DNA from 3 places in the Actinoplanes digitatis genome. Region 2 is predicted to be linked to each of the others. Evidence: predicted binding sites of a transcription regulator. Region 2 holds the regulator's gene; each other region holds the start of a gene.

Region 1 (3,273 bases), 610 kb from region 2:
GCAGGTCCCGGCGCAGCTGCTCGGGCTCGAGCGCGGAGCCGCGCTTGCGGATCTCCAGCCGCCCGACGCCGCGCTCGCGCAGCAGCGTCCGCAGCCGCTTCAGGGAGAACGGCAGCACGTCGGTGATCTCGAGCCGCCGGCCGAACGGGGTGTCCACGGCGGTGTCGGTGTAGACGTAGGCGATCTCTGGGTCGGCGATCCGGCCGCCGATCGTCGCGGCGAACTCGGCGACGAGGTGCGAGCGGACCACGGCCGGATCCGGGTCGTACAGGAAGGCGCCGACCGGGCCGACCGGCGCCGCCGCGGTGCCCGAGCCGGTGAGCTCGGCGCCCGACGGCAATAGGATCGCCCGCCGAGCGAACTCCGCCAGCGGACCGCACCAGAACGCGGCCTCGACCAGATCGCCGCCGACGCTTACCCACTCGCCCTCGGCGCCCGGCGGTAGGAGCGCGTGATCGATGCCGGGGGCGAGCTTGAGCACCGTGCGTGGCACCCGGCCGGGCAGTGCGGCGATGAAGTCCCACGGCGGCGACCACGAGCGCGGGTCCATCACCCGGCCGCGGCCCGCCCGCCGGCGCGCCGGGTCGGCGAAGACCGCGTCGAACCGCTCCACCGGAACGCTCGTCGCGTCCGCGCACTCCACGGTCACCAGGTGGGCCAGGCCGGCGGCCTCGGCGTTCGCGGCGGCGAGCGCGGCCGTGAGCGGGTCGGCGTCGACGGCGTACACCCGGATGCCCGCTCGGGCCGCCGCCAGCGCGTCCGAGCCGAGGCCGCAGCCGAGGTCGGCCAGGGTCTCGACGCCGGCCGCGCGCAGCCGGCCGGCGCGCCGGTCGGCCACCGCCGCGCGGGTCGCCTGTTCGAGCCCGGCCCGGGTGAACAGCATGGTCTGGGCGGCCGTGCCGAACTTGGCCTCCGCGCGTATCCGCAGGTCGGTCTGGGTGAGTGCGGCGGCGGCCAGGCCGGGGGAGAGTCCGCGGGTGCGCAGCGCCGTCGCGGCGGCGAGCGGGTCCGCGCCGGTGACCTCGGCGGCGGCCGTCAGGGCGGCGGCTCCCTCGGGGGTACGCAGGGCGGCGAGCAGTTCGAGGTCCACGGAAAGTCATTCTGCTGGAAGCTGACGCGTTGGCACTCTGGTTGACGGAGTGCTAGTTCCGGCATAATCTCCGATTAGCACTCTCAACCTGAGGGTGCCAGCGTGCTCCCCGACCGGGGACGTGCGCCTGCGCCAGGCGGACCGGCACCCGCGACGACGGCCCCGCCCGGTGGCATGAGGCATCAGCCCGGCCTGTCCATTGGCCGGCGACAACACCTGTACCCAGGAGGGTATGCCCGTGACTACCGCGACAAAGGTTGCGATCAAGCCGCTCGAGGACCGCATCGTGGTCCAGGCGAACGAGGCCGAGACCACGACGGCGTCGGGCATCGTGATCCCCGACACCGCCAAGGAGAAGCCGCAGGAGGGCACCGTCCTCGCCGTTGGCCCCGGCCGGATCGACGACAAGGGCAACCGCGTTCCGATCGACGTCAAGGTCGGCGACACCGTCCTGTACTCGAAGTACGGCGGCACCGAGGTCAAGTACGCCGGCGAGGAGTACCTGGTGCTCTCCGCCCGCGACGTCCTCGCGGTCATCGAGAAGTAGACCTGATCTGACAGTGCTGAGCGCCCTGGCCCGGCTTCCGGTCCAGGGCGCCGGTGCGTTGAAGGGACCATAAATGGCGAAGATTCTTAGTTTCTCCGACGACGCCCGGCACCTGTTGGAGCACGGCGTCAACACGCTCGCCGACACGGTCAAGGTCACTCTCGGCCCGCGCGGTCGCAACGTCGTCCTCGACAAGAAGTTCGGCGCGCCGACGATCACCAACGACGGTGTCACCATCGCCAAGGAGATCGAGCTCTCCGACCCGTACCAGAACCTCGGTGCGCAGCTGGTCAAGGAGGTGGCGACGAAGACCAACGACGTCGCCGGCGACGGGACCACCACGGCGACCGTGCTCGCACAGGCGCTGGTCCGCGAGGGCCTGCGCAACGTGACCGCGGGCGCCAACCCGATCGCGCTCAAGCGCGGCATGGACCTGGCCGCCGAGGCCGTCTCCAAGGCGCTGCTGGAGAAGGCGGTCGAGGTCGACGACAAGAAGTCGATCGCGAACGTCGCCACCATCTCGGCGCAGGACGCCACCATCGGCGAGCTCATCGCCGAGGCGATGGAGCGGGTCGGCCGCGACGGCGTCATCACCGTCGAGGAGGGGTCCGTCCTGGACACCGGCCTCGAGGTGACCGAGGGTCTGCAGTTCGACAAGGGCTTCATCTCGCCGAACTTCGTGACCGACGCCGAGTCGCAGGAGGCCGTCCTGGAGGACGCCTACCTGCTGATCACCACGCAGAAGATCTCCAGCGTCGAGGAGCTGCTGCCGCTGCTGGAGAAGGTTCTCTCCGGCGGCAAGCCGCTGCTCATCGTCGCCGAGGACGTCGAGGGCCAGGCGCTGTCGACCCTGGTCGTCAACGCGCTGCGGAAGACCTTCAAGATTGTGGCCGTGAAGGCACCCGGCTTCGGTGACCGGCGCAAGGCGATGCTGCAGGACCTTGCGATCGCGACCGGTGGCGAGCTCATCGCCCCCGAGCTCGGCTACAAGATCGACCAGGTCACCCTCGACATGCTGGGCACCGCCCGGCGGGTCGTGGTGGACAAGGAGAGCACGACCATCGTCGACGGTGGCGGCCGCAAGGCCGAGATCGAGGACCGGGTCGCGCAGATCCGCAAGGAGATCGAGGCCTCGGACTCCGACTGGGACCGCGAGAAGCTCTCGGAGCGGCTGGCCAAGCTCTCCGGCGGCATCGCGGTGATCAAGGTCGGCGCCGCGACCGAGGTCGAGATGAAGGAGCGCAAGCACCGCATCGAGGACGCCATCGCGGCGACCAAGGCCGCGGTCGAGGAGGGCACCGTCCCGGGTGGCGGCGCCGCCCTGGCGCAGGTCGCCTCGGTGCTCGACGGCAACCTCGGCCTCACCGGCGAGGAGGCGGTCGGCGTGCAGATCGTCCGCAAGGCGCTTGTCGAGCCGCTGCGCTGGATCGCGCAGAACGCGGGCCACGACGGCTACGTGGTGGCGGGCAAGTCGGCCGAGCTGGGCTGGGGCCACGGCCTCAACGCGGCCACCGACGAGTACGTCGACCTGGTCGCGGCCGGCATCATCGACCCGGTCAAGGTGACCCGCAGTGCGGTCTCCAACGCCGTCTCGATCGCCGCGCTGCTGCTCACCACGGAGAGCCTCGTGGTGGAG
Region 2 (3,273 bases):
ATGCCGATGAAGACGCAGGCCAGGATCCAGCCGACGACCGCGATGATCGACCAGAGGATCTGGAAGTTCAGCGCCTTGACCGCCTCGGCACGCACCACCGGCGACTGGTTGCCCCGGGCGATGAACGCCACCAGCGGCGCGATCCAACCCGAGGCGCCGCCGCCGAGGAAGGCGCCGGCCGCGCCGCCGAAGTGTGCGACCAGGATCCAGGTCTTGTCGTCGCCGCCGGGCTGACCGTAGCCCTGCGGCGGGTAGCCGCCGGGCTGCTGACCGTAGCCGGGCTGCTGGCCGTAGCCGGGCGGCGGGCCGTAGCCGGGTGCCCCCGAGCCGGGCGGGGGTCCGTAGCCGCCGCCGGAAGTGGGCGGCGGTGCGTAGCCGCCGCCCGAGGTCGGCGGCGGGGTGCCGTAGGTCGGCGGCTGGGGCGAGCCGTACGCCGGCGGCGGCGGCGGGGCGGATCCGGCTCCCGGATCGTTACCCGGATATGGGTTGAATGGCGCGGTGGGGTCCGAGGGGTTCCCCTCACCGGGCGGGCGCGGCGGTTCAGTCATGTCGCACACGGTAGGACCGCAGGTCGAACGTGGCGAGGGCAACATGCCGCGCGAGGGCGGAGAATAGACAGTCGGCTAACCGTCGCGAGCACCGATGACTGATCATCGCGCGCGGCGTGGCGGCGACGTAGACTGGCACTCGACTTTGCGGAGTGCCAAACGGCGGAGTGCCAAAAACGGCGGGGAGGGGTTCGGCGTGAGTCTCGACGATCGCAAGCTCGAAGTGCTCCGCGCCATCGTCGAGGACTACGTGTCGACCCAGGAGCCCGTCGGCAGCAAGGCCCTGGTCGAGCGCCACCAGCTCGGCGTCTCCCCGGCGACGGTCCGCAACGACATGGCCGTCCTCGAGGAGGAGGGCTACATCCGGCAGCCGCACACCAGCGCCGGCCGGGTGCCCACCGACGCCGGCTACCGCCTGTTCGTCGACCGGCTGTCCCGGGTCAAGCCGCTGAGCCCGGCCGAGCGGCGCGCGATCGAGCGCTTCCTGGTCGGCGCGGTCGACCTCGACGACGTGGTGCACCGCACGGTGCGCCTGCTCGCCCAGCTCACCCGCCAGGTCGCGGTCGTGCAGTATCCGAGCCTGGCCCGCTCGTCGGTGCGCCACCTCGAGCTGGTGCCGATCTCCACCACCCGGCTGATGCTGGTGATGATCGCTGATACCGGCCGGGTCGAGCAGCGCCTGGTCGAGCTGCCGGCGCCGACGGCGACCGACGACGTGCTGGACATGCGCCGCAAGATCAACGCCAAGCTGAGCGGCGTGAAGCTGTCCGACACCCCGCCGCTGGTGGCCGCCCTGGTCGACGAGTCGGACCCGGCGAAGCGCACCACCATGGCCTGCGTCGCGTCGGTGCTGCTGGAGACGCTCGTCGAGCGCAGTGAGGAACGCCTCGCCCTGGCGGGTACGGCGAACCTGACCCGCGGCGGCGTGCTGGACTTCCAGGGCTCGCTGCGGCCGGTCCTGGAGGCGCTCGAGGAGGAGGTCATCCTTCTCAAGCTCATCGGCGAGGTCGAGCCCAGCACCACCCGGGTCCGCATCGGCGACGAGAACGAGATCGACAACCTGCGGGCGGCATCCGTGGTGAGCACGGGTTACGGACCGGGCACGACGATCGTTGGTGGGCTCGGCGTGCTGGGGCCCACCCGGATGGATTACCCCGGCACCATCGCGACCGTGCGTGCCGTGGCACGCTACGTTGGCGACCTGCTGGCACAAAACTGACGCAACCGCGACGAAGGTCTCCAGCGCGTAGCGCGGGGCAGACATGAGGACTCGAAACCCTGTGGCCAAGGACTACTACGGAATTCTCGGCATCGGCCGCGAAGCCACCGACGACGAGATCAAGCGCGCCTACCGCAAGCTGGCCCGTCAATTCCATCCGGACGTCAATCCGGACCCGGAAGCGCACGAGAAGTTCAAGGACATCAACGCGGCGTACGAGGTTCTCTCGGACGACCAGAAGCGTCAGATCGTCGACCTCGGCGGCGACCCGCTGGCACCCGGCGGCGGCGCGGGCGGCCCCGGCGGCCCCGGCGGAGCCGGGCCGTTCGTTGGCTTCCAGGACATCATGGACGCCTTCTTCGGTACGGCGGCCGGCGGCGGCTCACGCGGCCCGCGGCCGCGCACCCGCCCGGGCGCCGATGCGATCCTGCGCCTCGAGCTTGACCTGGTGGAGACGGCCTTCGGCGTCGAGGCGCCGATCACCGTCGACACCGCCGTGCTCTGCACCCAGTGCTCCGGCGCGGGCACGGCGCCCGGCACCCACCTGGCCACCTGCGAGACGTGCGGCGGCCGCGGCGAGGTCCAGTCGGTGCAGCGCACCTTCCTCGGCCAGGTCGTCTCGGCCCGGCCCTGCCAGGTCTGCCAGGGCCACGGCACGGTCATCCCGCAGCCCTGCCCGACCTGCGCCGGCGACGGCCGCATCCGCACCCGCCGCTCCCTGACCGTGAAGATCCCGGCGGGCGTCGAGGACGGCATGCGCATCCGCCTGGCCCAGCAGGGCGAGGTCGGCCCCGGCGGCGGCACGGCGGGCGACCTCTACGTGGAGATCCACGAGCGCCCGCACGACGTCTACTCCCGCAAGGGCGACGACCTGCACTGCCGGGTGACCCTGCCGATGACCGCGGCGGCGCTGGGCACGCGGCTGACCATCAAGACCCTGGACAGCGAGGAGAACATCGAGGTCAAGCCGGGCACCCAGCCGGCATCGACCCTGCGCATCCGCGGCAAGGGCGTGCCGCACCTGCGGGGACAGGGCCGCGGCGAGCTCTTCGTGCACCTCGACGTCAAGACGCCGACCAAGCTGACCGCCGACCAGGAGCGGATGCTGCGCGACTTCGCGAAGACCCGGGGCGAGGACATCGCCGAGCTGAGCAAGCAGGGCGGGTTCTTCTCCCGCATGCGGGACGCCTTCAACGGGCACTGAATCCGACCGGTGATCTTTACGCCGGATGTTGGGTAGCGTGTGCTCGTGTCTGCGCCTCTGTTCTTGGTTGACGACCTGCCCGGCGGGAAGCGGTACACCCTGGCCGGTGCCGAGGGGCATCACGCCGCCACCGTGCAGCGGCTGAAGGTCGGCGAGGCGCTGCTGCTCGGCGACGGGCGCGGCGGGACCGCCACCGCCGAGGTCACCGCCGTCGGGCGGGGCAGCATCGACGTCCACGTGCTCGGCCGGGACTTCCGGGCCGCGGCCGATCCGCGGCTCGTCGTGGTGCAGGGGATCGCCAA
Region 3 (3,273 bases), 7.2 Mb from region 2:
CAACGCCGCCGGCCAGCTTGGCCAGGCGCTCCTGCAGCTTCTCGCGGTCGTAGTCGGAGTCCGACTTCTCGATCTCGGCGCGGATCTGGTTGACCCGGCCCTGGATCTGCTCGGCGTTGCCGGAGCCGTCGACGATCGTCGTCTCGTCCTTGGTGATGACGACCTTGCGGGCCTGGCCCAGCAGGCTCAGGTCGGCGGCGTCGAGCTTGAGGCCGACCTCCTCGCTGATGACCGTGCCACCGGTGAGGATGGCGATGTCGTCCAGCATGGCCTTGCGGCGGTCACCGAAGCCCGGCGCCTTGACGGCGACCGACTTGAAGGTGCCGCGCACCTTGTTGACGACCAGGGTGGCAAGGGCCTCGCCCTCGACATCCTCGGCGATGATGATCAGCGGCTTGCCGCCCTGCATGACCTTCTCGAGGACGGGGAGCAGGTCCTTGACCGCGGAGATCTTGCTGTTCGCGATGAGGATGTACGGGTCGTCGAAGACGGCCTCCATACGCTCAGCGTCGGTCATGAAGTAGGCCGAGATGTAGCCCTTGTCGAAGCGCATGCCCTCGGTCAGCTCGAGCTCGAGACCGAAGGTGTTGCTCTCCTCGACGGTGATGACGCCTTCCTTGCCGACCTTGTCCATGGCCTCGGCGATGATCTCGCCGACCGTGGAGTCACCGGCGGAGATGGAGGCGGTGGAGGCGATCTGCTCCTTGGTCTCCACGTCCTTGGCGAGCTGCGACAGGGCCTCGGAGACGGCCGAGACGGCGGCCTCGATGCCCCGCTTGAGCGCCATCGGGTTCGCGCCGGCCGCGACGTTGCGCAGGCCCTCGCGGACCAGGGCCTGGGCCAGGACGGTCGCCGTCGTCGTGCCGTCGCCGGCTACGTCGTCGGTCTTCTTGGCGACCTCCTTGACCAGCTCGGCGCCGATCTTCTCGAAGGTGCCCTCGAGCTCGATCTCCTTGGCGATCGACACACCATCGTTGGTGATGGTGGGAGCGCCCCACTTCTTCTCGAGCACGACGTTGCGGCCCTTGGGGCCGAGCGTCACCTTGACGGCGTCCGCGAGCTGGTTCATGCCACTCTCGAGGCCGCGACGAGCTTCCTCGTCAAATGCGATGATCTTGGCCATTCGGCTGTGTCCTCCTGGACATTCGCGGCGCCGGGCCGGTCCGGCCCGTGTTCCGCACGTTGAGAACGCTGCGGACGTCACCACCTGGCGATGTGACGTCCTCAGGTCGAGCCGGAAAGCCCGCGACGACCGGTCCCGTGCCCCGGCACCGATGGCGGTGCCGCTGCCGTGACCCCACCGCCCCGACCTGCTGGCACTCACGTGGCGCGAGTGCCAATCACTTGTTTAGCACTCTGATGGGTCGAGTGCAAGCAGAACGGTCGGGGGCCGGGTGCGCCCGGTTCGTGCACACGAGGTCGATATCCGCGTCCTACTTGCCTCGTGCCGGGTGACCGGGTAGCAAGGCACCATGACCAGCACCCTGGCGCCACCCGTCACCGTGCACCGGGTCACGCCCGGCGACACGGCCCGGATGCGGGCACTGCGGCTGGAGATGCTGGCCGACAGCCCGCTCGCGTTCCTGGAGACGGTGGCGCAGGCCGCGGCCCGGCCGCACGCCGACTACCGGCGGCGCATCGTGCAGGCCTCCTCCGGCAGCCAACTGGCCCAGTTCGTCGCGGACCCGGGCGGGCGGCTGATCGGCCACGCCGGCGGCACGGTGCTGCCCGAGGAGCCGGACGCGACGGTGATCTTCGCGGTCTACATCACACCGGCGCACCGCGGCAGCGGCATGCTCGGCGAGTTGATCGAGGCGGTCGCGCAGTGGTCGGCCTCGATCGGCCGGCACGAGCTGATGCTCGAGGTGGTGGTCGGCAACGACCGGGCCGTCCGGGCGTACGAGCGGCTGGGCTTCCGGGACGCCGGCAAGCGGGTGCCTCACCCGGTCATCCCGGCCCTGACCGAGCTGCAGATGCGCCGCCGGGCCTGAGGCGCGTTGAGGTGGGCTGGGCCACGATCCGGACCGCGCTCACCGCGGTCAACGGCACCACGCTCGTCGGCCTCGGGCTCGCCGTGCTCTGCGGCACCAGGATCCGCCGCGGGCCGGGCGGGATCCTGATCGCCGAGGGATACCGCCGCAAGATGCCGCCCGCGACCTGCTTCACGGTCGGCTCGGTGATCATCACCAGGCGCACGGCCGACTGGCTGCTGCACGAGAGCCGGGCCGGCCTGCTCGCACACGAGAGCCGGCACGCCGGGCAGTACGCCGTGTTCGGCCCGCTGTTCTGGCCCGTGTACTGGGCCTGCTGCGGCTACTCCTGGGCGATGACCGGAACGGCCGGCACGCGCAACGCGTTCGAGCGGCATGCCGGGCTGGCACTGGGCGGTTACCGCGAGGCGCCGCTGCGGCCGGGCCTGCGGCGACTGAAGCGCTGAGGCGGAAGAATTTGGTCGGGAGGACGCACGCACAGCGCCTCCGGCACTGGGTCGTTGGGCCCCTAGGAGATTGTCGCCAAGCTCAAAGGTGGGGCCGCGTACGGCGTCACGTCCTCCCGCGTAGAGCATCCTGCCGAGCCTGCGATCCTTCCGCAAGTCCTCAGGGGAAGGAATTCTCAACGTTGGGCAGAGGTTTGACTACTCTGTGTTATCCGAGGAGGCCGGCGTCCCGGGCGCCGCGCAGCGACGGCTTGATCCGGTGAGTGGGTCCGACCTGCCCGGCGACGGCGTCCAGTGTCTTCAGTCCCTCGCCGGTGTTGAAGACGACGGTCTCCTTGTCGGGGTCGAGCCGGCCGCTCGCGACGAGCTTCCTGAGCACCGCGACGGTGACTCCGCCGGCGGTCTCGGCGAAGACGCCGGTGGTGCGGGCGAGCAGCTGGATGGCGTCGCGGATCTCGTCGTCGCCGGCGTAGTCCATCCAGCCGCCGGTGCGGGTCACGGCCTCGATCGCGTACGCGCCGGCGGCCGGGTCGCCGATGTTGAGCGACTTCGCGATGCCGGTCGGCTTCACCGGGATGATCTGGTCGGTGCCGTTGTGCAGGGCCGTGGCGATGGGGTTGCAGCCGGCCGACTGTGCACCGAAGACGGTCCAGCCGCCCTCGGGCGCCTCGACCAGGCCGATCTCCACCAGCTCGCTGAACGCCTTGTCAATCTTGGTGAGCAGCTCGCCGCTGGCCATCGGCACGACCACCTGTGCGGGGATGCGCCAGCCGAGCTGCTCGGCGACCTCGTAACCCAGCGTCTTCGAACCCTCGGCGTAGAAAGGTCGCACGTTC

The links. The regulator HrcA, encoded in region 2, represses chaperone genes, less so after heat shock. The targets are predictions, from matches to a motif close to GGTTNGCACNCTCNNNNNGAGNGTGCNAACC.
Region 1: groES (co-chaperone GroES) is a predicted target of HrcA. The motif match lies at 1,163-1,193, and genes of this name have one in related genera.
Region 3: groL (chaperonin GroEL) is a predicted target of HrcA. The motif match lies at 1,312-1,342, and genes of this name have one in related genera.

What each region holds. Positions count from the first base shown of each region.
Region 1 covers NZ_JACHNH010000001.1:7,960,943-7,964,215, reverse strand. The annotation lists gene BJ971_RS35085 (class I SAM-dependent methyltransferase) at 1-1,090, opposite strand, end outside; gene groES (co-chaperone GroES) at 1,329-1,637, shown strand; gene groL (chaperonin GroEL) at 1,711-3,273, shown strand, end outside.
Region 2 covers NZ_JACHNH010000001.1:7,346,446-7,349,718, reverse strand. The annotation lists gene BJ971_RS32215 (DUF4870 domain-containing protein) at 1-548, opposite strand, end outside; gene hrcA (heat-inducible transcriptional repressor HrcA) at 745-1,767, shown strand; gene dnaJ (molecular chaperone DnaJ) at 1,829-2,971, shown strand; gene BJ971_RS32200 (16S rRNA (uracil(1498)-N(3))-methyltransferase) at 3,017-3,273, shown strand, end outside.
Region 3 covers NZ_JACHNH010000001.1:145,754-149,026, reverse strand. The annotation lists gene groL (chaperonin GroEL) at 1-1,123, opposite strand, end outside; gene BJ971_RS00655 (GNAT family N-acetyltransferase) at 1,473-1,991, shown strand; gene BJ971_RS00650 (hypothetical protein) at 2,003-2,437, shown strand; gene thrC (threonine synthase) at 2,646-3,273, opposite strand, start outside.